DNA from 2 places in the Arthrobacter sp. PTI12 genome. Region 2 is predicted to be linked to the other one. Evidence: riboswitches for the same ligand, from Rfam matches in the RefSeq annotation. Region 2 holds a riboswitch; the other holds the start of a gene.
What was found. Region 2 has a riboswitch for cyclic di-AMP ahead of AC1MBU_RS05050 (M23 family metallopeptidase). Riboswitches for the same ligand answer to the same signal wherever they lie in the genome.
Positions count from the first base shown of each region.

Region 1 (14,706 bases), 1.4 Mb from region 2:
GTACGGTCTCGACGCCGGTGGGGGTGTCCTCAAGATCCCTGAGGTCATCAGGCACGACGACGTCCGGCCCGGTATCGAGGCCGGAGGGCCTCTCCAGAGTGTCGGTTCCGACGCCGCGTGCGGCGGTACCGCCGTCGTCATCCGGGTCCCGCGTGGTGGAGTAGGTACCCGGCGGGGTGCGGCGGGAACGCACCAACAGGGCTGCAAGCGAACCCAGAACAGCCAGGGCGACGACTATGTAAATAACTATCGGGAGGATCTCGTTCACGCTTCCAAGCTTCTCACACGGCCGCCCGGCAGTTGGGGCGCGCAGAAACTGGGAGAATCATGAATCGTGGTTGCTTTCAGAAACTTTCCCCGGCGCACGAAACCCGGCTCCGCCGCTGAAGAACGCCCGCGCCTGCCGCGCGAGATCAAGGTACTCATCGCCGCGGCCTTCGTCATCGCGATCGGCTTCGGGCTCGTTGCGCCGGTGCTCCCGCAGTTCGCCCAGAGCTTCGGCGTGGAGGCGACAGCGGCTGCCGTGATCGTCAGCGCCTTCGCGTTCACCCGGCTTGTCTTTGCGCCCGCCGGCGGCAAGTTGGTCGAACGCCTCGGTGAGCGTCCGGTGTATGTGGCCGGCCTGCTGATTGTCGCGCTGTCGACGGCGGCATGCGCGTTCGCAGCTGACTACGGGCAGTTGCTGGTCTTCCGCGGCCTTGGCGGCATCGGCTCGACCATGTTCACAATCTCGGCGATGGGTCTCATTGTCCGTATTGCGCCGGCTGGGATGCGGGGACGGGTGACGGGCGCCTATGCCTCGGCGTTTCTCCTCGGAAGCATTGCCGGCCCGTTCCTGGGCGGATTGCTGGCCGGGTTCGGCCTGAGGGTTCCGTTTCTTGTGTATGCGGGCGCGCTGCTGATTGCGGCCGCCGTCGTCTTCTTCCAGCTCAAGGACTCCACGCTGGGCACCCGCACGGCAGCTGCCGCCCAGCCGGCCCTCACCGTGCGAAAAGCCGTCCGGGATTCGGCGTACCGGGCCGCGCTCGTGTCCGGCTTCGCAAACGGTTGGGCGTCCTTCGGCGTGCGCATGGCGCTCGTGCCGCTGTTCGCAGCGGCAGTGCTCGGAGCAGGCCCGGAGGTGGCCGGAATCGCCCTCGCCTTCTTCGCCGGCGGGACTGCACTCGCTCTGACAGTCTCCGGCAGGCTGGCCGATTCACTCGGCCGGAAACCGCTCGTACTCACCGGATTGGCCGTCAACGGCGCCGCGATGGCATGCCTTGGCCTCACCACGGATGTGACGACATTCCTCGCCGTCTCAGTGGTCGCGGGCATCGGCGCAGGCATCCTCAACCCGGCACAGCAGGCGGCTGTCGCCGACGTCATCGGCAACGACAGGAGCGGCGGCAAGGTGCTGGCCGCCTTCCAGATGAGCACCGATACCGGAGCCATCTTCGGGCCGATCCTGGCCGGGCTGCTCGTCGATGCCTTCTCCTACGGCTGGGCCTTCGGGCTCACCGGCGTGACGGCCCTGGCCGCTTTCCTGATGTGGACGGCGGCACGCGAGACGCTGGTCGATACGGACCTGTCCGTCAGGCGTCCACCAGCCGCTGGCTGATCACCGTAGACACGCCATCGCCGCGCATCGTCACGCCGTAGAGCGCGTCCGCCACCTCCATGGTGCGTTTCTGGTGGGTGATGACGATGAGCTGGCTTGACTCCCGCAGTTCCTCGAAGATGGTGATGAGCCGGCCAAGGTTGGTGTCATCGAGTGCCGCCTCCACCTCGTCCATCACATAGAACGGGGAGGGGCGGGCCTTGAAGATCGCCACCAGGAGTGCGACGGCGGTGAGTGACCTTTCGCCGCCGGACAGCAGTGAGAGCCTCTTGATCTTCTTGCCCGCCGGCCTCGCCTCGACCTCGATGCCAGTGGTCAGCATGTCCTCCGGATCGGTCAGGACCAACCGGCCCTCGCCGCCTGGGAACAAACGACCGAACACGCGCTCGAACTGCTCCGCAGTGTCCCGGTAGGCGGCGGTGAACACCTGTTCCACGCGCTCGTCGACCTCGCGGATGATGTCCAGCAAGTCCTTACGGGTGGCTTTGAGGTCCTCCAGCTGGGTGCTGAGGAACTGGTGACGCTCCTCGAGCGCCGCAAACTCCTCCAGCGCCAGCGGATTCACCTTGCCGAGCGCCGAAAGATCCCGCTCGGCCCGCTTGAGGCGCTTCTCCTGCTCTCCGCGGACATACGGCACGCCCTCACGGATGGCATTGCCGTCGTCGTCCACGGCCACGTGCAGCTCCGCCCACTTGTCCGCCGGCTGCGCGGGGGCCGGAACGGGTTGGTCCGGTCCGAATTCGGCGACCAGGTGATCCGCAGTGAGCCCCAGCTCATCGATAGCCCGGTTCTGAAGTGCCTCGATCCTCAGCCGCTGCTGGGCGCGGGCCAATTCATCCCGGTGCACGGAATCGGTCAACTCCGCCAGCTCTTCCATCAGCGACTCGTTGCGAGCGCGGACTCCGGCGAGCTCGGCCTCCCACGCGGACCGTACCTCGTCAGCAGCGTTCCGGGCGCGGCCGGCACGGTTGACTGAGACGTCGAGGAAGGCCACGGCCTGGTGCGCGGCCTTTCCTACGGCGGCTGCCTTGGCGCTCTGGAGCCGGCGGATCCTGGCCCGCTCCGCTGCCTGTTCCCGTGCTGCCCGCTCCGTCTGCGCCGCACGCTCCAGGGACACTGCCCGACTTGCGGTTGCCCGCAGCTGCTCCTCAGCGCTCCGCAGCGCAAGACGTGCCTCCATTTCCGCCTGACGCGCGTGTGTCGCGGCCAGAGCGAGCATGTCCCGGCTCTGGGTGTCGGGCTCAGCGTCCGCCGGAGCGTCCTGTGCGTGCGCGAGCCGTTGCGCGATTTCCTCAAGGCGGCCCTGCTCCGCGGCAAGGTTTTCCTCGGCCGCTTCCGCCAGGCGTGTCAGCCGCTCGGTTTCCCCTGAGGCGGAGCGCAGGACTGATCCCAGCTGGCCCAGCTTCTCTGCGACGGCAGCGAGCCGTGCATCCGACTCATGCAGCCTCTCCAGCGCCGCGTCTGCCCGTTCCTGAGCCTCCTTCCGCTGTGCGGTGGCTGCAGAAATCCCGAAGCGGGCGCGCTCGTTCCGTTCGGTAGCGATACGAAGGGCTTCGGTTGCCTCATCGACAGCTGCCTGAATTTCCAGGGTGCCGGGCGCCGCGGCAGTGCCTCCCCGCACTGAGACCGCCGTATAGACGTCACCCTCACGTGTCACTGCGGTCAGCGAAGGATGCCGCTGCACCAGATCCGCGGCGTCCGCAAGCGACTCAACGACGACGACGGCAGACAGCAGGGCGCGCACGGCCGCTTCCACGCCGCCGCGGCTGGTGACGAGCGAAGCGGCGGCGCGGGCGCCGTCGGGCAGCGCTTCAACGCCTGTCTCCTGACCGGCCGGGACCGCGACGAGAAGCTCGACCCGGCCGGCGTCGTCGTCCTTCATACGTTGAAGGGCAGCACCGGCGGCACCGAGCGATTCAACTGCGACTCCCTCGGACAACGAGCCCAGCGCGGCCGCTATGGCGGCCTCGTAGCCCGGCTCCACCGTCAGCAGCCCCGCAACCGGCCCGAGCACCCCGTCCATCCCGGCCGCCAACAGGGTCCTTGACCCGTCTTTGCGCTCCAGGCCGAGACGCAGGGCTTCGACTCGTGCCTGGAGCGCGCCGCGTTCCCGCTCGGCCGACCGCTCCTGCGCCTTGAGGTCTTCCAGCCTCTCCAGCACAGCGTCAAGGGCGGCGCCGGCTTCCTCATAATCGGCGTCCAGGCCCTCTTCGCCTTCCTCCGCACCGGCAACCTGCGATTCGAGCGCAGTGAACTCGCTCTGCGCACGACGACGACGTTCGGCCACCTCGACGACGGACTCGCGGAGCCTGCCCAGTTCTGCCTCCGCCGCTTCGACCCGGGACCGCGCTGCGCCCACCTGACCGGACAGCTTAGCGAGCCCTTCCCGCCGGTCCGAAGCTGCGCGCAGCAGCGACGCGAGGCGCTGCTCCTCGGCGGCGGCCGCGTCTTCCGCCTCGGCGCGCTGCTCGAGCGCGTCCTCAAGCATGTCGGAAAGCTCGGCAACGCGTTCGTGCAGCTCAGTCTCTTCGGCACGGACAACCGCGGCCTGCCGGTCCAACTCAGCGGGGTCACGCCCACCCTCCCCTGCGGTGTCCACAGACCCCAGCAGACGACGGCGCTCCTCGGCGAGGGCGCCGAGGGACCTGAAGCGTTCGCGGGCGGATGAAAGTCGGTACCAGGTGTCACGTGCTGCATTCAGCCGCGGGGTAGCCTCCGCGGCAAGGCCTTCAAGTTCCGCCTGCCGGGACCGCCCGGCCTCAAGGAGGGACTCGACCTCGGCACGCCGTTGCTTCAGTGCAGTCTCGTCAGCAATCTCCTGCTCGAAAGACGAGGTGAGCTGCACCAGGTCGTCGGCGAGCAGCCGCGCACGCGCATCGCGGGCCTCGAACTGCACCTGTTGGGCACGGCGGGCGACATCCGCCTGCTTGCCGAGCGGGGTCAGCTGCCGTCGCAGCTCGCCGGTGAGGTCGGTGAGCCGGGTGAGGTTGGCCTGCATGGCCTCGAGCTTGCGGACCGTCTTTTCCTTGCGCCGGCGGTGCTTCAGTATTCCGGCGGCTTCCTCGATGAACCCCCGCCGGTCTTCAGGTGTTGCGTGCAACACACGATCCAGCTGGCCCTGCCCGACGATGACGTGCATCTCCCTCCCGAGCCCGGAATCGGAGAGCAGCTCCTGGATGTCGAGGAGCCGGCAATTATTTCCGTTGATTGCGTACTCGGAGCCGCCCGCCCGGAAAAGGGTGCGGGATATTGTCACCTCTGAATACTCGATCGGCAGCGCTCCGTCGGCATTGTCAATGGTCAACGACACCTGGGCGCGGCCCAGCGGCGGCCTGCCGGAGGTGCCCGCGAAGATGACGTCTTCCATTTTTCCGCCGCGCAGCGTCTTCGCGCCCTGCTCGCCCATCACCCAGGCGAGGGCGTCCACAACGTTCGATTTGCCGGATCCGTTGGGACCGACGACGGCGGTGACTCCAGGTTCAAAGTCGAAGGTCGTCGCAGAGGCAAAAGACTTGAAGCCTCGAACGGTCAGACTTTTCAGGTGCACGGGTCTCGGGTCTCCAAAAAGGGATTGTTACCCATAATCTACTGCGTTCACAGCCGGTTTCACGGCATTTACCCACGCAGCTCCACCCGGGTATCTCCGGTGTCAACGTGCCGTTATCTGCCGGAGGAACTAGGCTTTCCTCAGGAACGTTAGTAACCGAAGTATGCTTATCATTTTCAGATTGGCATCCACTGCCGGCAAAGCGCTATCGGTTCCGGTGCAGCGAACAGCGGACCAGCGGACCACCCGCACAGGGAATAGACGGACACGAGGCAGGAAATTTGACCGGTAATTTCAACTTCCGACATCACAACACCGCGCTCCTCGGCGTGGAAAGTGTTGAGGCACCGGTCATCGTCACGTCTGCGGAATTCGATCGCATCCTCTCCCCGGCCCTGAAACGGCTCCGGCTGTCCAAAGGGCTTTTGCAGCGCGTGGCGGGAATCACCGAGCGGCGCTGGTGGGCACCCGGAACGGGATTCGAAGACGGCGCCATCGAAGCGGGCGCCAAGGCCCTCGCATCAACAGGTATCGCGGCTTCCCAGATCGGGCTGCTGATCAACACCTCGGTCTCCCGCACCAATCTCGAACCATCCGTTGCGGTGAAGATCCACAACGGTCTGGGGCTGCCGTCCTCCGCCATGAATTTTGATGTCGCCAACGCGTGTCTGGGTTTCGTCAATGGGATGACCCTGGCGGCAAACATGATCGAAGCCGGCCAGATCCAGTACGCCATGGTGGTCAATGGTGAAGACGCCCAGGCCACCCAGGAAGCCACCCTTCGGCGGCTGAATGAGCCAACGGCCACGCGTGAGAGTTTCATGCAGGAGTTTGCAACGCTGACCTTAGGTTCCGGCGCAGCCGCCGCCATTCTGGGCCCGGCGGATCTCCACCCGGGCTCCCACCGCGTCCTCGGCGGAGTGGCGCGTGCCGGTACTGAGCATCACGAATTGTGCGTCGGAGGTATCGACGGCATGTATACGGACGCACAGGGGCTGCTCGACGGCGGCCTGGAGCTGGTGGTTGACGCCTGGACCGAAGCCCAACAGGACTGGAACTGGTCGGACATGGACCGCTATGTCACCCACCAGGTGAGTACCACCCATACCAAGGCAATCATCGAAGCCGTCGATCTCGATCCAGCCCGGGTCCCCCAGACCTTCCCTCTCTGGGGCAACGTCGGGCCGGCGTCACTGCCCATGACGCTCGCCGCGGAAGCCCAGCGGCTTACTACCGGCGACCGCGTGCTGTGCATGGGTGTGGGCTCCGGCCTCAACACCGCGATGCTGGAGATTGAGTGGTAGAACTTCCCGGCGTCGACCCGTCGTGGTCGGCCTACCTCGACGTGCCGTCCACAGCCGACGTTGATCCGGCTGGAACCATCAACCGGTGGCACTACCTGGACAACCTGGCCTCCGTAACCGGTGATCTCCGCGGCACGCTGCTCTGTGTCCACGGCAATCCCACCTGGTCCTACCTCTGGCGCAGCTTGCTGGCCGCGGGTGCCGAGCACGGTTGGCGGGTCATCGCCGTTGACCAGCTCGAGATGGGCTATTCCGAACGGACCGGACGCGCCCGGCGTCTCGCCGACCGCGTACGCGACCTCGAGGATTTCGTCTCCGCGGTCGGGCTCAGCGGACCTCTAGTGACAGTTGGACACGACTGGGGCGGCGTCGTCAGCCTTGGCTTCGCCGACCGCAATCGCGCGAACCTCACCGCCGTCGTCCTGACCAATACGGCAATCCACCAGAACCCGGGCTCCCCCATTCCCGCGCCGCTGCGCCTCGCTCTCAGCGGCGCCGTGCACCGGGTGGGAACGTCGACAACAACCGCTTTCCTCGATACAACGCTTGCGCTGGCCCGCCCGCGTCTCACCCGGGATGTACGGGCGGCTTACCGCCTGCCTTACCGGACAGCCGCCCGACGCCGAGGCATCGAACAGTTCGTCGCTGACATTCCCGTTGGTCCCGGGCACCCAAGCCACGCGGAGTTGAGCCGGATTGCCGACTCCATCCGTACACTCGACGTGCCCGTGTTTCTGCTGTGGGGCCCGGCAGATCCGATTTTTTCGGACACCTATCTCGATGACCTGGCGGAACGCCTTCCGCAGGCTGATATACACCGCTTCGAGGGCGCAAGCCATTTGGTCGCTGAAGACCGTGACATCGCCTCGCCAATCTTTGATTGGCTTGACCACCGCACCGAGAACGACGACGACGGCCGTCCCGCCCGTCCCTCCGCAGCGTTCACCCCGCTCTGGCAGCAGATCCACGAGCGGAGCAGCGGTCCTGCTGCTGACATGCTGGCGGTGGCAGATATGGGAAGCTACGGTGCGGTGGCCGACTCGCTGTCGTGGAAGGAACTGGAGGACAGGGTCAGCCGCCTCGCCGCCGGCCTCAGCCGGATCGGAGTCAAGGCGGGAAGCAGGGTCAGCCTGATGGTTCCCCCGGGCATTGAGCTGACCACGTTGATTTATGCCTGCCTGAGATTGGGCGCTGTGATCGTGGTCGCGGACGCCGGGCTGGGGGTCAAGGGGCTCAGCCGCGCCGTTCGCGGCACTGTGCCGGACTTCCTCATCGGCATTGAACGCGCGCTCGTCGCCGGCAGGCTGTTCGGGTGGCCGGGCACCCGCGTCAGCGTCGGAGCAGCGCCACGGGCTCGGCTCCTCGGTGCGCGTCACCGCCTCGAAGACCTCCTCGCTGGGCACCCGAGCTATGCGGGCGATGATCCCGCCCCCGATTCCGACGCGGCGATCCTGTTCACCTCCGGATCGACAGGACCGGCGAAAGGTGTTGTGTACACACACCGCCAGCTGTCGGCGATGCGGGACACTCTCTCTGCAACTCTCAACCTTGCGCCGGGCAGCGCTCTCGTTGCTGGTTTTGCGCCCTTCGCCCTGCTTGGCCCCGCACTGGGAGCGGCTTCGGTTACACCCGATATGGACGTCACCGCTCCGCGAACGCTGACTGCACGGGCGCTGGCCGATGCCGCCGCGGCCATCGACGCCACCACGGTTTTCGCTTCCCCCGCTGCCCTGCGCAACGTCCTGGCCACAGCCTCGGGCATTGTCCCCGGCCGCAAGGATGCCTTGCAACGCGTCAGGGTGCTGCTTTCTGCGGGAGCCCCTATCCCCGTGAACCTCCTGGAGCAATTGCAGCCATTGGTACCCGGTGCCGCACTGCACACGCCCTACGGCATGACGGAAGCGCTGCCCGTCACTGACATACAGCTCGAGGACATTCGCGAGGCCCTGGACAGTTCGGTAGCAGGAGCCGGGAACGGCGTCTGTGTTGGACGAGCGGTACCGGGTGCGGAGGTCAGCATCAGCGCGCTTGACCCCACGGGCACTGCCACCGGTGTGCCCTCGGATTTGCCAGGCGTTACGGGCGAGATCCTCGTGCGTGCTCCGCACGTCAAAGACCGCTATTACCGGTTATGGATCACGGAGCGGGCATCATCACGCACCGCGGGCTGGCACCGCACCGGCGACGTCGGGCATCTCGACGCGGACGGACGGCTCTGGGTGGAGGGCCGGCTTGCACACGTCATCACGTCCGCAGACGGCGTTCTGACACCCGTGGGCCCCGAGCAGTCGATCGAACAGTTGAAGGAGGTTCGCCAGGCGGCCGTGGTCGGTGTCGGTCCAACGGGCACACAGGCCGTTGTCGCCGTCGTCGTTCCTGTGGAAGCTGCCGATCAGGCGGGCCTGGCGCCTGGCCCTTTGTCGGATATGGTCCGGGACGTTGTCCGGCCGGGCGGAGTCCGTCTCGCTGCAGTCCTCACGCTGTCCGCCCTTCCGACCGATATCCGGCATAACGCAAAAATCGACCGTACAGCAGTAGCTGCGTGGGCCGGCGACGCGCTCCAGGGGCGTGGGAGGAAGAAGCCGTGAAGGTCCTCGTCACCGGTGCCAGCGGGATGCTGGGCGGCGCGGTGGCGTCCCTGCTCCTGCGCAACGGCCGCGATGTCAGGACCTTCCAGCGGCGTCCCTCCGGTGTGCCGGGCGCGGAGGACCTAGCAGGTGACCTCGCTGACGGTTCCGCCCTTGCGAACGCTGTCGCGGGGGTCGACGCCGTCATTCACCTCGCGGCAAAGGTGTCTGTCACCGGCAATCCGGATGCTTTCTACCGCACCAATGTGCTCGGCACAGCTGGGCTCCTGGCTGCGGCCCGGTCCGCGGGCGTTCAGCACTTCGTGCACGTTTCCTCGCCGTCAGTGGCCCACACCGGAGCGTCGCTGGTTGGCGCGGTTGCCGGGCCGGCTCAGCCGGAGCTCGCCCGCGGATCCTATGCGCGCACCAAGGCGCAGGCGGAGATCCTTGCTCTCGAGGCGAACGACGGCCAGATGCCGGTCGCGGTTCTGCGCCCCCATATTGTCTGGGGACCCGGTGACACCCAGCTGGTAGAGCGGGTACTCAGCCGGGCCCGCGCGGGCAGGCTGCCACTGCTTGCCGGTGGAACCGCGCTCGTTGACACAACCTACGTGGACAATGCGGCGTCGGCCATCGCTGCCGCCCTTGACCGGATGGAGTACATCTCCGGATCCCCGCTGGTCATCACGAACGGTGAACCGCGCCCGATCGGTGAGCTCCTCACCCGCATTTGCTCCGCCGGCGGCGTCCGGGAACCCCGGAGATCGATCCCAGGCTGGGCAGGCAGAGCGGCCGGCAGCGTCGTCGAAAGTATCTGGCGCGCTTCCAAGGCCGACAGCGAGCCTCCCATGACCCGCTTCCTCGCGGAGCAGTTGTCAACGGCCCATTGGTTCGACCAGCGGCACACCAGGTCCCTGCTTGGCTGGACTCCGGAGGTGAGCCTGGACGAGGGTTTTGCACGCCTCGCCGCGCACTATGGCGATTCAGCGTCGCGCATCAGGCACTGATGTTCAGATAACTGACGGTTTGCGATCGGACCCTCAGCCTGCCACCTGTCGCGTTGGTTCATTAAATCCCGCTGGGAAGGACCTTTACAGGTCCTCCCCAGCGACGAGAGACTAACGCGAAGATTAGACGCGCACGAAGTAGGCGCCCGGCAGATCGCTCAGCGGGTGCTGCATGGTGAGGTTTGCACCATTCATTCCGCTGCTGATGACCTGGCCGTTGCCGGCGTAGACGGCTACGTGTCCGCCCGTGATGACAATGTCGCCCGGTGCAGGTGTGCTAACCGGGGTACCGTACGCAGCGAACTGTGCCGGTCCGAGATCGCCCGTACCAAGGGCCTTTTCGAGGAGCACGGTGCAATCCTGGATAGCACCGGCTGCGAGCTGGGCCCTAGCCGACGCGAGGATGCCTGCGCCGCTGGCGCTGCCCGAGTTGTCTGCAACCTGGATGTTGCTGGAGGCAAGGCTGATGCCCATGGTGCTGGTCTCGACCGGTGCCGGAGCAACAGCAGCTGCCTGTACCTGCACTGCAGGCGCGGCTGCCGGAGCTGCTACCTGAATCTGCTGTACCGGAGCGGGCGCCGGAGCTGCGGCAGGAGCCGGAGCGGCAGCAGCGCTACCGGAGAGGCTGATGACCTGACCCGGGTAAATGATCGAATCCCAGCCGAGGCCGTTAGCAGCGAACACGGCGTCCAGGCTGACGCCATAGTTCGCTGCGATCGAGCCGAGAGTGTCCCCGGACTGCACAGTGTGGGTAGGAGCATTGACGGCCGGAGCCGGCGCCACGGGAGCCGGAGCAACCGGAGCTGCCGGGGCCACAGGAGCGGCTGCAGCCTGGACGTTGGCCTCAACTGACGGTGCTGGGGTGTAAGTGGTGGTGCCCGCGCTTGCTGGCAGGGCCGCTCCGAACATGATTCCGGAAGCTGCTACAACAACGGCTGCTGGGCGGCCAACGGTGCCGGCGTGTGAGCTCACTGCCTTGGAAACGACCTGCATGGTGCTGGGCGGGGTTGCACGGTGGCGTGCGATATGACGGTTTTTGGACACGGAAATAGCCTCTCCCAATGCCGGCGGAGTTAGCTGTCGGATTCGGATGGGAGCCACCCGGACTACCGGTCTTGGACCGGTGAGTCTTCACCCCTAGGACTTCTGAAGAAGCCCGCTATCTGGTTCCCCCGCTCCTGCCGCAGTGTGTAGCGAACGGACCTTCCGACGGCGGCAGGATTAGGCAATCCACCAGAAGGAAGCCGGGCTTTTGAGCCCGGCGTGTCCATAACGTTACATTCTTTCGGGCTGGATGTCACATTTCAATCACGAGAAACGCCGGTTCAGCCGCGCCGGATTAGATTTTGTACTCGTCCTGCGCGCTTTTGGGGCCGTCCTGATCGCCATTGCGGTGCATGGCTGACTGCGCCTTTTTCAGGGCCTGCTCTGCCTGCGCCTGAACCTCCGGAGCCTTCGTTTTTACCGTCTCCGATGCCTGGGAAACCTTGTCCTGGACCTTCGGGTTGTTCCAGAGCTCGTTGGCCTTCACTTTGATCTGCTCATAGCTTGCACGACCGGCCCGGGCGCCCAGAACGTAGCCTGCTGCCATACCTGCTGCAAAAACCAACTTGTTCTTCATCGCGATACTCCTGACGTGTCGGGTACTGAGATACTGAGATATCGAATCTAGTCAGCTTACTTACTTTTGTCACGTCGGAGCCGCTCACCAGCGTCCGTTACGCGGCCGTGGCTGGCACCTGGGGCACGTGTATGAGGACCGGTTCATGAAGGTGTCGCGCCGGATCAGGGAATCCAAACCATTCTCGAAGCATCGCCGACAGGGCTTCCGCTCCCGCCCGTAGGCGTTCAGCGCGCGCTCAAAGTATCCGGACGCGCCGTTCACGTTTACGTAAAGCGAATCGAAGCTGGTGCCGCCTGCCTCGAGCGCCCGGATCATGACGTCCCTACACGACTCGACCAGTCGCGAGGCTTCTGCACGCCGAAGGGTGTCAGTGGGGCGGGCGTAGTGCAGCTTCGCTGCCCACAATGATTCGTCGGCATAGATGTTTCCGATTCCCGAGACGAGCGTCTGGTCGAGCAAGGCGCGTTTGAGCCCCGTGCGGCGGGAATGCAGCTTGCGATAGAAATCCTCGAAGGAGAATGCAGGGTCCAGCGGGTCACGTGCGATGTGCGTCGCTTCAACCGGCACCAGGGGAACGAGGTCCTCCCCCAGTCCGCCGGGAAGACCATCAGCTGTTGCCACCATGCTCGTGACAAAAAGCCCGCCGAAGATCCGCTGGTCCACGAAACGAAGCTCCTCCGGCACCGGCTGAGGCCCAGCAGCCGGAGACAGCCGAAGGCGAACCTTCAGGTGCTTCTCGTCCGGCTGGGTGCGGTCCTCGACCAGCAACTGGCCGCTCATTCCAAGATGAGCCATGAGCGCAACTGGCGGCCTGCCGTCCGGGAGTTCCTTTGAGGACGCCAGGTCCGGTGACGGCGCAGGCCGGGAGCCGCCGTCGTCATCGGTGAGGGTAAGGGGCAGCCAGAGGAACTTGCCCCGACGCACGGCATCGCTGACGCGGGCTCCGATGAGGTTTCCAATGAAATCCTCGATGCCGAGGGCATGGCGGCGGATTGAACGGGGGTCCAGGACGTCGACCGCCTCGATGCGGCGCCCGCGGACCCAGCGCGCGAGACCCCTGCGCACTACCTCCACCTCAGGAAGCTCAGGCATAACGAGGTGCAAAGATCACGTGGAGTGGCGGAGCTGTGCGTCCGCGTGTGCGAGAGGCAGTTGGTTTACCTCAGGCTGAAGGAGCTTCCACGAGGCAGAGGCAGCCTCTTGCTCGGCCTCCTTCTTGGAGCGCCCGGAACCCGAACCGTAGGTCGCTCCGCCGATCACCAGGACGGCCTCGAACCGGCGGTCATGGTCAGGCCCGAAGCCCGTCACCTTGTAGTCGATAACCCCCATGCGCTGTGCCGCGGCGATTTCCTGGATGCTGGTCTTCCAGTCCGTTCCGGCGCCAAGGGCTGCGGCGTCCCGGAGCACCGGACCGATGATGCGCATGACGAGGCACCGTGCGGTCTCCATGCCGTTGCTGAGATAGGTGGCGCCGATGATGGCTTCCATGGTGTCAGCAAGAATTGAGGATTTGTCCCAGCCATTGGTGAGCTTCTCTCCCTGTCCCAGGAGGATGTGCTGCCCGAGATCAAGGCCGCGGGCAATCTTCGCGAGGGCGCGGGTACTCACCACCGCCGAACGCCTCTTGGCGAGTTCACCCTCTGAAAGATCAGGATTGTCCCGGTAGAGAGCGTCCGTGACCGAAAGCCCGAGGACGGAGTCGCCGAGGAATTCGAGGCGTTCGTTGGTAGGGATTCCGCCCTGTTCATACGCATAGGACCGATGTGTCAGGGCAAGACGAAGCGTCTCGGCGTCAATAGTGACACCGAGACGCTTCAAAAGATCTTCTGAACTCTCCACGCGGCGACGCTTTCGCGATCGAAGCCTCAAGCACCGTAAACCGGTGCTCTTGGCGTTTAGACGTCGGCTACCTTGCGGCCCTTGTACTCAAGGAACAACTCAGTGCCGGCGGAATCGGTGACAACCTTGGCCTGGTGGGCAAGGCTGTAAGTGACGCGACCGTTCTCCACCGTCTTCACCAGCTTGGGAGCAACAGCCTTCCACTGGGACCGGCGTGCACGCGTATTCGAGCGGGACATTTTCCGCTTGGGAACAGCCACGACTAACTCTCTTCTCTCTTGTCTGACTCTGTCTTAACTTCTGGTTCCGCTGCCTCAGGGCCGGCGGCCGCACCGGCCAACCCTGTCAGAGCAGCCCAGCGGGGGTCAAGGACCTCGTGCCGGTGTCCGGGGTCATCTTCCAGGCGAGCACCACATTCAGCGCACAAACCCTGGCAGTCCTCCCGGCATACCGGTTGGAACGGCAGCGATGTCACTACTGCGTCCCGCAGCACCGGTTCGAGATTGACTGTGTCATTCTCGACCTGACGCTGCAGGTCCTCCTCTTCATCCTCCGCCATCTCAGGGGCGTCGTAGTAGAAGAGTTCCTGCACATCGACACTGGTGCCGTAGCTGAGCGGGTCCAGGCACCTACCGCATTCGCCGGATACTTCGACGTCAACGGTTCCCGATACCAGGATCCCCTCGTGCACAGCCTCGAACCTCAGGTCCAACTCCATGCTGGAGCCTTCCTGAACGCCGATGAGCGCCACACCAAAATCTTTCGGCGCGGGCACATGTTCTTCGACTGTCCGCATGCTCCCCGGGCTGCGCCCAAGATCCCTGACGTTGAAGACCAGGGGCGAACTGAGATCGCTTTTGATGAAAACTCCTGTAGAACATGTGACCGACGAACCATCTTAGCCCGAAACCAAGCCCCGCCCCAAACCCATTCCGCCATGGTCTCGACCGGGATGGAAAAATCTGTTCAGATACGGGTCATTTGGTTGCACATACCACGATAGGTTGGATGTTATGACTCAAGTACGCATCCGAGACGCCGCGCAGTTTCTGGGCGTCAGTACCGATACCGTGCGCCGCTGGATCGACGATGGAATCCTGGGCGCTAAGCGCTCATCGGGTGTCCTCTCTGTCGACGGACTGGAGCTCGCACGCCTGGCACGCGATCGCGCTGTCCTTCCCGCAGACCCGCACGGTGTTGCAACGTCCGCCCGCAACCGCT
Region 1 is NZ_CM155256.1:2,353,358-2,368,063, forward strand. It holds gene ftsY (signal recognition particle-docking protein FtsY) at 1-268, opposite strand, end outside; gene AC1MBU_RS11295 (MFS transporter) at 335-1,597, shown strand; gene smc (chromosome segregation protein SMC) at 1,572-5,144, opposite strand; gene AC1MBU_RS11305 (3-oxoacyl-ACP synthase III) at 5,426-6,448, shown strand; gene AC1MBU_RS11310 (alpha/beta fold hydrolase) at 6,442-9,036, shown strand; gene AC1MBU_RS11315 (NAD-dependent epimerase/dehydratase family protein) at 9,033-10,022, shown strand; gene AC1MBU_RS11320 (C40 family peptidase) at 10,146-11,066, opposite strand; cyclic di-AMP (ydaO/yuaA leader) riboswitch at 11,071-11,250, opposite strand; gene AC1MBU_RS11325 (hypothetical protein) at 11,362-11,643, opposite strand; gene mutM (bifunctional DNA-formamidopyrimidine glycosylase/DNA-(apurinic or apyrimidinic site) lyase) at 11,728-12,738, opposite strand; gene rnc (ribonuclease III) at 12,754-13,485, opposite strand; gene rpmF (50S ribosomal protein L32) at 13,542-13,745, opposite strand; gene AC1MBU_RS11345 (YceD family protein) at 13,748-14,281, opposite strand; gene AC1MBU_RS11350 (TOBE domain-containing protein) at 14,499-14,706, shown strand, end outside.
Region 1: it holds a riboswitch for cyclic di-AMP, as region 2 does, so the genes downstream of both, AC1MBU_RS11320 (C40 family peptidase) here and AC1MBU_RS05050 (M23 family metallopeptidase) in region 2, are expected to answer to the same signal.

Region 2 (14,706 bases):
AGCGACCTTGGAAACCACGAGGGTGTGCAGCTCCCCGGAGCGAAAGGCATTGAACAGGCGCTGGCGTTCCTTGACGGACGTCTCACCTTTGATGACGGGAGCATCGAGCCGCTCACCCAGCTCATCCAGTTGATCGATGTACTGCCCGATCACGAGGAGCTGTTCGCCCTTGTGCGAGGCGACCAGCTTCTCCACGACTGTTGTCTTCGTCTCGGAGGTTGCGCACAGACGGTATTTGTCGCCGTCGTCCGCCATTGCGTAGGCGACCCTCTCATCGCGCGGGAGGTCGACCCGCACCTCAACACAGTCCGCGGGCGCAATGTAGCCCTGCGCTTCGATGTCCTTCCAGGGCGCGTCATAGCGCTTCGGTCCAATGAGGGAGAACACCTCGCCTTCGCGGCCGTCCTCACGCACCAAGGTGGCGGTCAGGCCGAGCCGCCGACGGGCCTGCAGGTCAGCGGTCATGCGGAAGATCGGGGCGGGCAGCAGGTGAACCTCGTCATACACAATGAGGCCCCAGTCATTGGCGTCCAGCAGTTCGAGGTGCGGGTAGAGCCCGCCGCGGCGCAGGGTCAGCACCTGGTAGGTCGCGATGGTGACCGGCCGGACCTCCTTGACGGATCCGGAGTACTCGCCGATCTCTTCCTCGGTCAGCGAGGTCCGCTTGAGCAGTTCGTCCTTCCACTGCCGGGCGGAGACGGTGTTCGTCACGAGGATGAGGGTGGTTGTGGAGCTCGTCGCCATAGCCGCGGCGCCCACCAGGGTTTTACCTGCCCCGCAGGGAAGCACAACGACGCCGGAACCTCCCGCCCAGAAGTTCTCCGTGGCCACCTTCTGATAGGGACGCAGCGCCCAGCCGTCTTCGTTGAGCATGATGGGGTGCGGGGTGCCGTCAACATAGCCGGCGAGATCCTCAGCCGGCCACCCGAGTTTGAGCAGGAGCTGCTTCAGCTGCCCGCGCTGGGACGAGTGCACCACCACCGTCTCGCCGTCAATGCGCGGGCCCAGAAGCGGCTCGATCTTCTTCGCGTGCAGGACTTCCTCGAGCACGGGGTAGTCGTTGGTGCGCAGCACGAGGCCGTGCTGGTCATCCTTTTCCAACCGCAGCCGGCCGTAGCGGGACATTGTTTCCTCGACGTCGACGAGGAGCGCGTGCGGCACCGGGAAACGGGAGTACTTCAGCAGCGTATCCAGCACCTGTTCGGCGTCGAGCCCTGCCGCGCGGGCGTTCCACAACCCAAGGGGAGTGAGGCGGTAGCTGTGCACATGCTCCGGCGCGCGCTCCAGTTCGGCGAAAGCGGCGATGGCATGCCGGGCTTCGGTGGCCTGCTCGTGATCCACCTCCAGCAGGATGGTCTTGTCGCTCTGGACGATCAGCGGCCCGTTAGGCATCCGTTGAAGCCCCTTCCACAGTTTCCACATCCATGATCCGATGCACGGAAATTACGCGCTCGGTTTCCTTCTCCGGGTCGAAGACCCGTACACGGCCGGCATGGACCGACAGTGGAACAAACACCTGACGGGTGGAATTCCCTGCGCTGTCCGCAAAGCCCATCCGGACGGCCTGCTTTGTTCGGATCGCAGTCCGCAGCGTTTCAAGGCCGATCATCGCCTCGCTTTCGGCTCCTCCGCCCGCGCCGGGCCGGCCGTTGCCCCGCAGCACCGTCATCTGCGCTTCAAGGTCTGCCTCCGTAAGTATCCAGGGGCTGGTCCGTACCGCGGACGACGACGGCGCGGAGCCGGCTGCCGCCCGTAAGGTAACCCGCGGTGCCGCGCCGCCCTCCAAGGCGGGCGAATAGCCGAGCTCACGCAGGGAAGCGACCAATTCAGCCGGCGTGGCCCGGGCCGTCACGACCGTCGGAGCGAGCCGGGCGAGCCCGAGCGAGGCAGCGGCAGGATCAGAGAGCAGGGCCGTTAGAGCGGCGTCGTCGTCGCTTCGAACGTAGCTGGATGCGGGACCAACGCGCAGGGAGCCGTAACGGGCTGCGGTGTCTTCCACCAGATAGCGCAGCGGTTGCGGGACGTTTGTCGCGGAGTGCTTCTCAAGGAAGGTCAGGATTGCCACGGCGTCCTGCCCGTCGTCGAGCGCCCGGCGCACTGACTGTGCGGAGAACCTGTATACGGTTGCCGGGCCCTGCCCCTCCGCGGATGCCAGCAGCGCCAGCTCGCGCGCCACACCCGGCTCAAGGTAGCCCGGCGCTACCGCGGTCAGGTCCGCCTGCAGCACGAAGTGCGTGAGCGGCTCGGGGAGCGCGTTGCGAAGTGTGGCCGCGGCATCGTCGAACCGTTCCTGGGCGATCGCCGCGCCCAGCCCGGTCAGCGCACCCGATCCCAGCAGGCCGAGGTGGCCCAGCTCCTCGACCATGCCCGGCACCAGCCGCGAAAACCGCCGGCGCAGGCGGGGCTGGTGCCACGTGAGGCGTTCGACGAGGGATGGTGCGTCAAGGACCGGGGCGCGGCCGTCATCGTGCTCTGTCTCGGCCGAGAGCGCGTCCGCGGCTGACAACAGACGACGGCGGACCGCCGGCGCGTCAGTGCGCGTTGCCTCCGAAGACAGCACATTGACCGTACTGCCGGTGGGCAGCTGCCCGCCCACCAGGGAAGGAGCGCGCTCAGCGTCGAGCCACGCTTGCACCAGCCGGAGCCACTGCTCGTGGCGTTCGGCGAGGTGCCAGGATCCACCAGGGGCGGCCATCCAGCGTGAGCTGTCCGGATCCAGCACTATCAAGCGGCCCAGTGCTGCCAGCTCAAGCAGCCAGGCCACCTGGACACGGTCCACCCGCAGGGCATCGGCGAGCCGTCGAATCTCCCGAACGCCCACACCTCCGGTGCGGAGGGTCGCGATTGGCTCCGCCTGCACGCTGGTAAGGAGTTCGGTGACGAGCCTGAGCGTTTCAGCGATGGCCCCGAAGGCGGCGTTGTCCCGAAGGCCGGCGCGGACCGCAGCGAGCTGCGGAACCGGTGGCGAGGCCGGCAGCGAGGGAATAATCATGCCACCACGTGCCGCAATTCCCACTTCCCGCGGAAGCTCGACATGATTGGCGTCGAGACGGATGAGGAGTCCGCGCTCAAGAAGCCACTCAAGGGGCGTCGCCGTGCTTGATGCGCCTGCCTTTGCCGAGCCCACCGGAGAGGCCGCGAGTTTTTCCAGCAGGTCACCCGTTGCGCTGGGAGCCGCCTCCAGCACAGCGTCCCAGGATGTGTCGAGGATCGCCGCGAGGGTAGTTGCGGGATCGGATGCGGACGGACCCGCTGCACCAGGAATCCCGGAAGCGGACAGCAGTTCCAGTCCGGCCGCCATCCGCGCGGCGTACTCCGGGTACTGCTGGGCCAGCAAGGCCAGTGGACGTCCAAGGCCTGCAGGGTAGGGACCAAGCGCATCGTGAAGGGATTCAAGGGGGAAGTAGGAGCGGCGGCCCCTGGCCGCGGGGCCGGTTCGCAGGAGCGCCACCTCGTGAAGCTGAGTGAGAAAGGGCTCGAGCGTCTTCGCCGTCATCGAGGATATGGACGCCTTGAGGCCTGTGGCTGTGGCACCGACGGCCGCGTCGAGGTTGGTGGTGAGCACTACTGCCTCGAGCACCATGAGCTGCGGAGTATTCAAGCCCTCAAGGGCACGCTGGACGCTTACCCGGGTCGAGGCCCGGGCCGCGAGGGCTGCAAAATCCGGCACCGGCGGCAGGACAACATCCGGGCGCGCGGACATCAGCCTTCGGAGTTCGGCGTCGCTGCGGGAAACAAGGTCCTCGGCAAGAGCACGGATAGCGGACACCGGATTAACGTTACTCGCACCGGGCGGCGGTGAGATGACTGCCGATGTCTGGGCGTGGGCGCCCGTAGGAAATGAGAATCCAGCGGCGACTATAGGGAAAACTCAGCTGCGCCCGCGCCTAAGAACGCTGACAACCACGCTGGCAGCCATCAACAGGAAGCCGAGCGGCAGAAAGAAATAGGCAGCGGTAACAAATCCCGGCCAAGCCTCCGCGCCGGCCCACGCGGAGAGGAGTACCGCCACCAGGGACAGCAGGCCGAGGACCGCGAAGCCGACCGCGGCAATGAGCAGGGCCAGCCGCGCACGCCGGGTGTTGCGGCCGCCGTCATCGTTGGCGGCAGGGACAGAGGAAGGGTTTTGCGACATGATGCTCCTAGCGTACAAGGACGCGGATCGCCCATTTCGCCCGTCAGTGCCGGGTATCCTGTTAAGGCAGACTTTTTCCCTGCGCAGCCCCGGCTGACTGACACCCTTCCGGTTGCCCTCGGTAACCATTGGTGAAGCGCCAACGGATTGCGCGCAAGTAGTTCGAGAACGAGGTAATTACGTGCCTATCGGCAAGGTCAAATGGTTCGACTCCGAGAAGGGTTTCGGTTTCCTGGCGACGGATGACGGCAAGGAAGTGTTCCTGCATGCCTCGGCGCTTCCGGCCGGCGTGACTGAAGTCAAGGTCGGAACGCGGCTCGAGTTCGGAGTCGCTGACGGACGCAAGGGTCTCCAGGCGCTGTCCGCACGCATTCTTGACGTGCCGCCCTCGGTTGCCAAGGCAACGCGCAAGAACGCTGATGACATGGCCGTGATCACCGAGGATCTGATCCGGCTGCTGGATGATGTGTCCAACGGTTTGCGGCGCGGGCGGTACCCGGACAAGTCGCACTCCGCGAAGGTCGCCGCAGTGCTGCGCGCGGTCGCGGATGATCTGGACGTTTAGCCCGCATGAGTGAAACCCCGGCATCAATGGAAACAGCTGAGGCGGAGCCCGTCGCGACGGCGGCCCCCGCAGCGCCTGCAGCAAAGCGCAGGCCGGTCCGTAAGCCGTCCAGGCCTGACGCTGTGCTGGCTGCGGCGGTGGACGCCGCGCGGAATGGCCTGCTGGAGGTTGCCGGGGAACATGAGGTGGGGGAGCATGTCGGTGCTTTCCCCGATGCCGAGCGGCTCGTGACGCATCGCTTCGCCGCACACGTCCCCGGGTACGAGGGCTGGCACTGGTTCGCAACCCTGGCGCGGGTTCCGCGCGGCAAGGACGCCACGGTCTGTGAAGTAGGGCTGCTGCCCTCCGAAAACGCACTTTTGGCGCCTGACTGGGTGCCCTGGTCTGAACGCGTTCGCCCGGAGGACACAGCGGAGGAAGACTCGGCAGCACCGAAAGCCGTAACGCCGGAAGATGCAACTCCGGAAGATGCAACTTCGGAGGACGCCGCACGGGTTCCGGAGGTTGACGTTGCTGAGACTGACGCCGAGGCCGCCCCTGGAGGCGAATCTCCAGTTGCCTGAGGTGTGGGGGAGCGCGGAAAGGAAGGCTGCCTGATGGGCATGTTCCGATCCCTGCATATCCACAACTACCGGCTCTGGTTCATCGGCGCCCTGATTTCCAACGTGGGCACCTGGATGCAGCGCACAGCCCAGGACTGGCTTGTCTATGACATCCTCACCGATCAGGACGCCGCGGCTATGGGTATTGTCATGGCCTTGCAGTTGGGGCCGCAGCTCTTCATAGCTCCGTGGGCCGGGCTGATCGCTGACTCCGTTGATCGCCGCAAGCTATTGATGGGAACCCAGGCCGCGATGGCGGCGCTCGGCGTAGGGCTGGGCCTCCTCGTGGTGCTCGGCCTGGCGGAGCTCTGGCATGTGTACGCGTTTGCGCTTGCTCTGGGCGTCGTCTCCGCCATTGACGCTCCCGCGCGCCAGGCCTTCGTCTCCGAACTGGTGCGCGATGATTACCTTCCCAACGCGGTGGCCCTGAACAGCGCCTCTTTCAACGGCGCTCGGATGTTCGGTCCCGCAGTTGCGGGTTTACTCACGGTTGCCGTAGGGCCCGGCTGGGTCTTCCTGATCAACGCAGTGACGTTCGGGGCGATGATCTTCGTCCTCGTCACTATCCGTCAAAAAGAACTGCGTGTACTCAACCGCTCGGCGCCCGGTCGCGGGAGGATCCGAGCAGGTTTCCGCTATGTGCAGCAGCGGCCGGATCTCATGATGGTGATGTTCGCAATTTTCGTGGTCGGAACCTTCGGCTTGAACTTCGCCGTCTATATTGCGGCGATGGCACGCACTGAGTTCGGAACAGGCGCGGGAGTCTTCGGCACGCTGTCCTCGATCATGGCGGTGGGTTCCGTGGCGGGGGCGCTGCTTTCGGCGAGGCGGGACCGGCCGCGGCTCAGGTTCGTCTTCGGAGCAGCCGGTGCCTTTGGCCTCGCGTGCCTGCTGGCTGCGCTGGCACCGTCCGTCTGGCTTTTCGGGCTGGCCCTTGTTCCAGTGGGACTCTTCGCGCTGACGCTGATGACCAGCGCCAACGCCTACGTTCAGACCACAACCGTGCAGGAGATGCGCGGCCGGGTCATGGCCCTGTACTTTGCGATCTTCCTGGGCGGGACGCCTATCGGAGCGCCCATCGTCGGTTGGGTCACCAACGCCTACGGGCCGCGGTGGGGACTGGTGGTCGCTGCGGCGTCGGGCTTCGTGGCCGCGGTGGCCGGGCTGGCCTGGGTAGCGCGGTCGCATCACGTGCGGGTCCGTCTCATCCATCCCTCGCCGCGGCGGCTCAAACTGACCCTTGCCGCGACAGCGCGGAATACTGCGGAACGGAACGGCTAGGAACGCTCCACCACGTAGTCAATGCATTCCAGCAGCGCCGATACGTCGGCGGGCTCGATTGCCACGAAGGTGGCGATGCGCAACTGGTTGCGGCCCAGCTTCCGGTACGGTTCGACGTCGACAATCCCGTTTGCGCGGAGGGTCCTGGCTACGGCGGCAGCGTCAACAGTCTCCGCGAAGTCGATCGTCGCGATGACGTTGGAGCGGTGGTCCGGGTTCTGCACAAAGGGTGCGGCAACGGCGGAGGACTCAGCCCAACTGTAGATGCGGCTGGCGGAATCGGCGGTTCGCGCTGCAGCGAATTCCAGCCCGCCGTTGCTGTTGAGCCACTCGATCTGAGCATTGAGTGTCACAAGCGTGGACAGTGCCGGTGTGTTGTAGGTCTGATTCAGGCGTGAGTTGTCGATCGCCGTCTGAAGGTCGAGGAAGTCCGGGATCCAGCGCTTCGAAGCCTTGATCGCCGCTGCCCTTTCGAGTGCAGCGGGGGAAAAGAGGCCAAGCCAGAGTCCGCCGTCGGACGCGAAGTTCTTCTGCGGAGCAAAGTAGTACACGTCAGCCTCTGAGACGTCCACCGACAACCCGCCGGCAGCGGAGGTTGCATCGATGCAGATGAGCGCGCCGTGATCCGCGCCCGCCACCCGCTCGACCGGCGCCGCCACACCGGTTGAGGTTTCGTTCTGCGGCCAGGCATAGAAGTCGATGCCCGGCTCCGCGACGGGCACCGGCCGGGAGCCGGGGTCAGAGGTGATGACCGTTGACTCGCCCAGGAATGGTGCCTTGGACGTCGCCGCTGCGAACTTGGATCCGAACTCACCAAAGGAGAGATGCTGCGCACGCGCTTCAACGAGACCGAAGGAGGCGACATCCCAAAAAGCAGTGGACCCTCCAACACCGAGAATCACTTCGTAGCCTTCCGGGGCGCCGAAGAAGTCCATCAAACCGGCCCGGACCGAACCCACCAGATTCTTGACCGGTGCCTGCCGATGTGAGGTTCCAAGCAGGGCCGTTCCTGCCCGGTTCAGCGCTTCCAGCTGCTCGGGGCGCGTTCTGGAGGGACCCGCACCGAACCGGCCATCCTGCGGCAGCAGCTCGGCGGGGATGCGGATGTCGGCGGGATCGCTCATGGTTACTCCAGGGAGGTTGCTTGCGATGGGGTCGCAGACCATTCTGCCCCAGCACGCTCAGCGCAGATGCATTGTGACCGGCTTCGGATGCGCCCGGATCAGCGGGGCGGGTGACGCTGTGTAAATGGGTTAACCTTGTGGGGCGTAGGGATGACGACGGCGGCCCATCTGTTGGGCACTGCAGGCAGCCGCTGCATCAACGCTCAAACCGCACCAGTGCCAAGGAGCTGAACCCCGCAAATGACGGACCTCATCGACACCACCGAGATGTATCTGCGGACAATCCTTGAACTTGAGGAAGAAAACATCGTTGCGCTGCGTGCCCGGATCGCCGAGCGCCTTCGTCACTCAGGCCCTACGGTCTCGCAGACTGTCGGTCGGATGGAACGTGACGGACTCGTAGTGGTGACCGGCGACCGTCACCTTGAACTGACCGAGCTCGGGCGCCGGCGGGCCACCGAGGTGATGCGCAAGCATCGGCTGGCGGAACGACTGCTCTCCGATGTCATCGGCCTGGACTGGGCCTACGTCCACGATGAGGCGTGCAGGTGGGAACACGTGATGAGCGAGCGGGTTGAGCGGCGCCTGTATGAGCTGCTGGGCCAGCCGACCGAATCACCCTACGGCAATCCCATCCCTGGCCTTGAGGCCCTGGGCGGTACCCCGTCGGAAGCGTTCACCTTGGGCGTGCGCACGCTTACGGACACGATGGCAAACTACACTGCGGGTTCGATTGTTACCCTTGTCCGGCTGGCCGAACCCATTCAGGTGGATCCCGAACTGCTGACCCAACTGGACGAAGGCGGTCTGCGTCCCGGAGCGCAGATGACCCTGCAGGCAGTGGGAGACTACGTGTCCGTTCGGGTGCCCGGCGTGGAGGGTGCGCTGGAGTTGCCGCCGGAAGTTGCTTCGCATGTTTTTGTGGCGGTTCAGCCGCAGTTCTGAGGCGCCGGACCGGAAGGCTCTGGATTCCCGAAGGATATCCACAGCATGGTTACGAAATGATTACTTTCCGGCGCTCACGGCTATAGTTGGTTCCTGGCGCTGATACTCCAGCGTTACCTGGTTCGCCTGCCTAACCCTGTCAGCGAACGCAGTGTTACACAGATGGACAGGGGCGGAGGACCCACAACCGGTCATGGCATGCCATGGCCTTGGGGTGAAGTTCGGATGCTGCCACACCGCAGGGATCTGAACCGAGTTTTCTCATACTCGAATCCGACAGCTAACTTCGCAGGCAAAGAATGAGAAAGGGTCTCCTTGTCGAACACTGCTTCGGGGCGCCGCCGTGCGAGCACCCCGGTCGCTGAAGCGCGGCCACGCGATGCGCATAGGCGGGAACGAGCTGAGCGCTTGGCACGTCAGGCTGCGGACAACGCAGCAGCGCCGTCCAGCCCGGTGTGCACTGAAATCAACGCTTTCCCGGCGCCGGTTTCCACCTGCCCGGATAATCCGCTGCCCCGCCGTGAAGCCCGCACCGGAACGGTAGCCCCGGTAGTTTCCTTACGCCCCCGTGATGCCCAACGCACCGAACGACGACGCCGCGCAGCCAGCACTCGCCGCGACGTTTCCTTCGCCGGACTCAGCCAGAAGGTTGCCATTGCGGCCGCTGCCTCTGGCATGGTGCTCACGGTTGCGCTGCCCACCACCGCCGCAGTGGTGCCCGCTGAAGCGCAAACCGTGGCTGCTGCAGCTGAGCAGGAAGAACTGCAGCCAGTGCAGGCTGCCGCCGGTGCGGATGTCTCATTTGACCGCGCGGCACTGCACAGCACCTTCGATCCCGATGCGAAGCTTGCCGAGATCGTTTCCGCATCCGGTGGAGACATCGTGACTGCGGAGGCCAAGGGCTCTCTCTCAGCACCCTTGGACCGTATGGTGATGAGCTCCGCTTTCGGAGCCAGGATCAGCCCAATCACCGGTGCAGGGGAACTCCACACCGGACAGGACATGAGCGAAGCCTGCGGGACCTCTGTCTTGGCGGCTGCGGCCGGCACCGTCACGTTTGCAGGCTGGCACGCATACGGGGGCGGCAACCGTGTGGTGATCAAGCATGCCAACGGACTGGAAACCACCTACAACCACCTGTCGGCCATGGACGTGGCGGTGGGCCAGGTTGTGGAGCGTGGCGACGCGATAGCACGCGTGGGTTCCACAGGCGCCTCAACCGGATGCCACCTGCATTTTGAGGTCCTTGTCGACGGCAAAAACGTCGATCCGCTCGGCTGGCTCTGAGTCATTTTCCGCGCCGGTTGGCCGCGTCGTAATCATGAACACACCGTTCCGTGACCGGAATGTGACATAGCCAGAGAACTGATGTACCGTCTAACTCGTGCCGAATCGCAGGGGGTTCGGCGCACTCGTGCAGATCGCCTAGCTCTGCCACTGTACGAGTTCCGTTCGCAACAATCGCATGGCAGGGGCGGGGGAACCAATTGTGGGCTTCTTCTTGAAGTCCTTGGGGTTAAGTCGCTGGATCTGAGACGATCCGCGGCCGGGTGACTCCCATCCGAATCCGACAGCTCACCTCGCAGGCGTAGGGAGAGGCAATTCAACGTGTCAAATAGCTCTGCGCTGGGGCGCCATCGTGCGGTTCCGGCTCATACAAATTCGCTCGCAGCCATTTCCAGGGCTGTGTCTTCGAACGCAGGTTCCGTAGGACGCCAGGCAGCAGTCATCGTCGCTGCTTCCGGACTCGTCCTCACCGCAGGCCTTCCGGCTCATGGCGCTTCTGACGCCCAGCGCTCGGCCCAGGCAGTCAAGACCCTCAGTGCCGTGGCAGCTCAGCCGGTCAGCGTCAGCGCCGCCGCTGACGCAACCGTCACCTTCGAGCGAGCAGCCGTTGAAGCTGTAGCAGCTCCGGTCGTCGAGGCTGTTGAGCCCGCCCCAGCCGTCACAGTGCAGGCTGAAGCAGTAGTTCAGAATGAAGCAGCTGTGGCCGCTCCGGCCCCGGTCGTTGAGCCCGCCGTCGAGGTTGCGGCAGCTCCCCAGGCAGAGGTTGAGGTAAAGGCTCCCGCCGCTGAGGCTCCGGCTCCCGTCGAGGCGCCCACCTCCAGCGGAATCGGCGCAGCGCTCGTAGGCTCGGCCTACTCGCAGATCGGCGTTGCCCAGGATTGCACCGCCATGGTTGAGAAGGCGCTGCGCTCAATCGGCAAGTCGGTCGGGGACATCGCGCCGAGCGATTTCTTCGCTTTCGGCTCAGTCGTTTCCACTCCTGCACCCGGTGACCTCGTTGTCTCCGCAGGTCACGTTGCCATCTACGTAGGTAACGGCCAGGTCATCAGCGGTGGCCTGAACGGTATGAATACCGGGCTGCACAGCCTGTCCGATCTCGCTGGCTCTAGCTTCGTCCGCGTTAGCTAAGAACAGATACCTGGAGCACACACATGACCTCTAACACCCGTGCCATAGCGCGCCACCGCGCCGAAGTGCAGCGTTCAGCCCACCTCTCCTCCATTGCCCGCGCAGTCAGTGACAACGCCGGCGGTGTAGGTCGCCAGGCAGCCGTCATCGCGGCGGCTTCGGGCCTCGTTCTGTCCAGCGGAGTCGCGGCCAACGCTGTGGAGCTGCCCGCGGAGCGCAACACCGTCACCACCACGCTTGAGGTTCAGGGCGCCAAGGCCCCGATTCAGGCCCCGGCGGATGCCAAAATCTCCTTCAACAAGGCTGCCGTCAAGGCAGTGGCGGCGCCCACTGTGGCTGCCCCTGTTGTCGAGGCTGTACCTGTTGTGCAGCCGCAGGCCCAGATCATCGAAGCCGCTCCGGTGGCGGAGACAGCTACAGTCGCAGAAGCAGCACCCGCCGTCGTAGCGGAGGCCGCTGTCGCCATACAGGCAGCGGCTCCTGTTGCTGCACCGGCTGCTGTCGCCGAGAAGCCCGCGCCCGCAGCTCCCCAGGTCTCCTCGGGTGTAGCGGCCACCATTGCTGCCGCTGCGCAGGGTCAGCTCGGAGTAATCCAGGACTGCACCCGCCTCGCCAGCAACGCCCTTGCCGCTGCCGGCATCAACTTCCATGGATGGCCGGCCGGCTATCTCTCCCTCGGCCGCACGGTCAGCGCCGCGGAAGCTATTCCCGGCGATCTCATCTACTACGCTGACGGTGGCATGGGCGCAGCCCACATCGCTGTATACATCGGTGGAGGGCAGGCCGTTCACGGTGGTTTCAATGGCAACCAGACCGTTGTGGCACCTGCAGAACTCGGCTCCGGCGGTGTTTACATCCGCGTTGGCGGCTGATCTCCCTTACCCTCCCTCGACAAAGCCCTCTGCCTATCAGGCGGAGGGCTTTGTCGTGCGTGGCGATTGACGGATCCTCCCGGCAACGGCTTACTCTTGCACTGTCAATCCGAAGTACCTTCGCCGTAGCTTCAGGGACCTCAGGGATTCAATCCTGCGGCTATGGATGGCAAAGAGGAATGTGCATGCGCACTCTCGTTCTGAATGCTGGATACGAACCACTGGCGGTCGTGACCTTCCGCCGGGCGCTCGTGCTTGTTCTTACGGGCAAGGCCAGCGTCGTCGCAGAAGGGGAGGACCCGGTAGTGGGCCCCAACGAAGTGCTGTCGCGGCCATCAGTCATCCTCCTCAACAGGTATGTGAAGATCCCCTACCGTAGCGGCACCGTCGCGACCCGCCGTGGAGTGCTCCGGCGTGACAACCACCTGTGCGCCTACTGCGGCAAGCCTGCCTCGACCATTGATCACGTTGTTCCGCGATCGCGTGGGGGCGAGGACAGTTGGGAGAATCTGGTGGCCTGCTGCCTACGCTGCAACAACGCCAAGGGTGACAAGACACTGGCCTCGCTGGGTTGGTCCCTGCGAATTGTGCCTACGCCGCCCCGGGGGACGTTCTGGCAGATCCGGGAATTGGAAAAACCGCTGCCGCAGTGGTGCGAATTCCTGCCCGCTGACAACGCCGCGTGAGCAATACACGCGACGGCCGGGGCGCCGGTAGCATTGCCGCCGGTGTCGGTGGCGCCAGCGAGTTGATGTACGACGCCGTTGTGCTCACCGGAGGCAGGTCCTCAAGGCTCGGAGGGGTCCCCAAGTCAACCCTGATCGTCGATGGATTCTCCCTTCTGGAACGAACCTGCAGCGCTCTGAATGAAGCCCGGCGGCTTGTCGTTGTTGGCGGACCGGCGCCCGATCTGCCGCCCCGGGCGGAACTGGTACGGGAAGACCCGCCCTTCGGGGGGCCGGCAGCGGCGGTGAGCGCCGCCGTCGTACATCTGATGACCGATCCCGCGCCCTGGGTGCTTGTGCTTGCGTGCGACATGCCGCGGATCAGCGACGCACTGCCTGCACTCATGCGAGGCGCCGCTGAAACGGGCGCCTCGGTTCTGGCTCACGACGGCGGCAGGGACCAACCGCTTGCCGCACTGTACCGCTGGGCTGACCTGGCCACAGTGGAAAAGCAGGAAGTAAGGAATCTGTCTATGCGCGCGCTCCTTGCTAGGGTGACATGGAGTCCAGTCGAAGTTCCCGCGGGCTCAACCACTGACATTGATACGTGGTCCGATGCCCGGCAGTTCGGGGTGGAGGAGCCAGGCGCGGGCAGATAGCGGAAGGTTCACCATGGAGGATCGGGAACGCCTGCTCAGGCAGTGGAGCGAGAAGCTTCTGGAAACGTTTGAACTTGAGGGCATCGAGGTCGATGTCGATGCCGTTTTGGCGCTGGCCGGTCAGGCGGCGCACTCGGTTGTTCGACCCGCAGCGCCGCTCACCACGTTCATCGCCGGTTATGCAGCCGGAATGGCCGTCGGGATCGGGCAGGCAGACAGCGGAACGGCCATGCGGTCAGCGCTGCGGGCCGCCCATGCGGCGTGCCCGCCCGTCGCCGGGTCGGAAGACCGCCGATGAGCAGTGCAGGGCACGAGTTGAGCTGGCAGGAGGCCCGGCGGCTGGCGTATGAATCGGCATCTCCTAAGCCTGTACAGACCGTGAACCTCGCGGACGCTCTCGGCCAGACCCTTGCTGAACCTGTCGTGGCGCTGCAGCCCATCCCGCACTACGCGTCCTCGGCGATGGACGGTTGGGCGCTCAGCGGTGAGCCGCCGTGGATGCTGATCACACCCGTTCAGGAGGATGAGAGCCCCTGGCACCGGGCACACGAGCACAAGAAGTCCGGCTACGCCACGCTGGAACCCGGTCAGGCCACGTTCATCCTTACAGGCGGCGTGGTGCCCCGAGGGGCTACCGGAATTCTTCGTTCTGAGCACGGAGCCATCCGGGATGGCATGCTCACCCGCAATGACCGTGCCCGCCCCGACGAGCCGCTCGAGAACGAACATATCCGCCCGGCAGGTGAGGAAGCGGCAGAGGGAGCGCAGGCCATAGCTGCCGGTGCGGTGCTCAATCCCGCGCAGATCGCGCTGGCCGCAGTCTGCGGGTATGACACGCTTCCCGTTCTCCGTGCGCCACGGGTGTCCCTGCTGTTGACCGGTGATGAAGTGATCGAGGCAGGGTTGCCCGAGGCGGGCCAGGTTCGCGATACGTTCGGCCCGCAGTTGCCCGGCCTGCTCACCATGCTGGGCGGCCACGTGGATACGGTGGCCCGCGCGCGTGATGATCTGGACGACGTCGTTGCTGCCATCAGCGCCGAGGCCACAGATGAAGTCTCTCTCGCGAGGGCTTCCGGAGACGTCCTGATCAGCACCGGCGGCACCGGTTCCTCGGATGCGGACCACATCCGCCGCGCGCTGGCTGTGCTCGAGGCTGAGCTTCTCATCGACGGCATCGCCATGCGCCCCGGACACCCTACGCTCCTGGCACGGCTGCCGGACGGCCGATTCTTTGTGGGCCTGCCCGGCAACCCGCTCGCCGCGATGATGGCGCTGTTCACGGTGGGAGCACCGCTGTTGGCCGGTCTGCGGGGAGCCGCCTTCCCGGAGTCCCGCTCAGTTCTGGCAGGTGAGGCCTTCAAGCCGCTGGAAGGGCGCACTCGGCTGGTGCCGTACCGCCTGGAGAACGGACGCGCCATGCCCACAGTCCACCACCGTTCGGGC
Region 2 is NZ_CM155256.1:1,003,289-1,017,994, forward strand. It holds gene AC1MBU_RS05010 (DNA repair helicase XPB) at 1-1,392, opposite strand, end outside; gene AC1MBU_RS05015 (helicase-associated domain-containing protein) at 1,385-3,769, opposite strand; gene AC1MBU_RS05020 (hypothetical protein) at 3,872-4,135, opposite strand; gene AC1MBU_RS05025 (cold-shock protein) at 4,317-4,700, shown strand; gene AC1MBU_RS05030 (DUF3027 domain-containing protein) at 4,706-5,263, shown strand; gene AC1MBU_RS05035 (MFS transporter) at 5,297-6,583, shown strand; gene serC (phosphoserine transaminase) at 6,580-7,707, opposite strand; gene AC1MBU_RS05045 (iron-dependent transcriptional repressor DtxR) at 7,948-8,652, shown strand; cyclic di-AMP (ydaO/yuaA leader) riboswitch at 8,770-8,963, shown strand; gene AC1MBU_RS05050 (M23 family metallopeptidase) at 9,061-9,939, shown strand; cyclic di-AMP (ydaO/yuaA leader) riboswitch at 10,096-10,255, shown strand; gene AC1MBU_RS05055 (NlpC/P60 family protein) at 10,261-11,067, shown strand; gene AC1MBU_RS05060 (NlpC/P60 family protein) at 11,091-11,939, shown strand; gene AC1MBU_RS05065 (HNH endonuclease) at 12,125-12,625, shown strand; gene mobA (molybdenum cofactor guanylyltransferase) at 12,622-13,263, shown strand; gene AC1MBU_RS05075 (DUF6457 domain-containing protein) at 13,277-13,561, shown strand; gene AC1MBU_RS05080 (molybdopterin molybdotransferase MoeA) at 13,558-14,706, shown strand, end outside.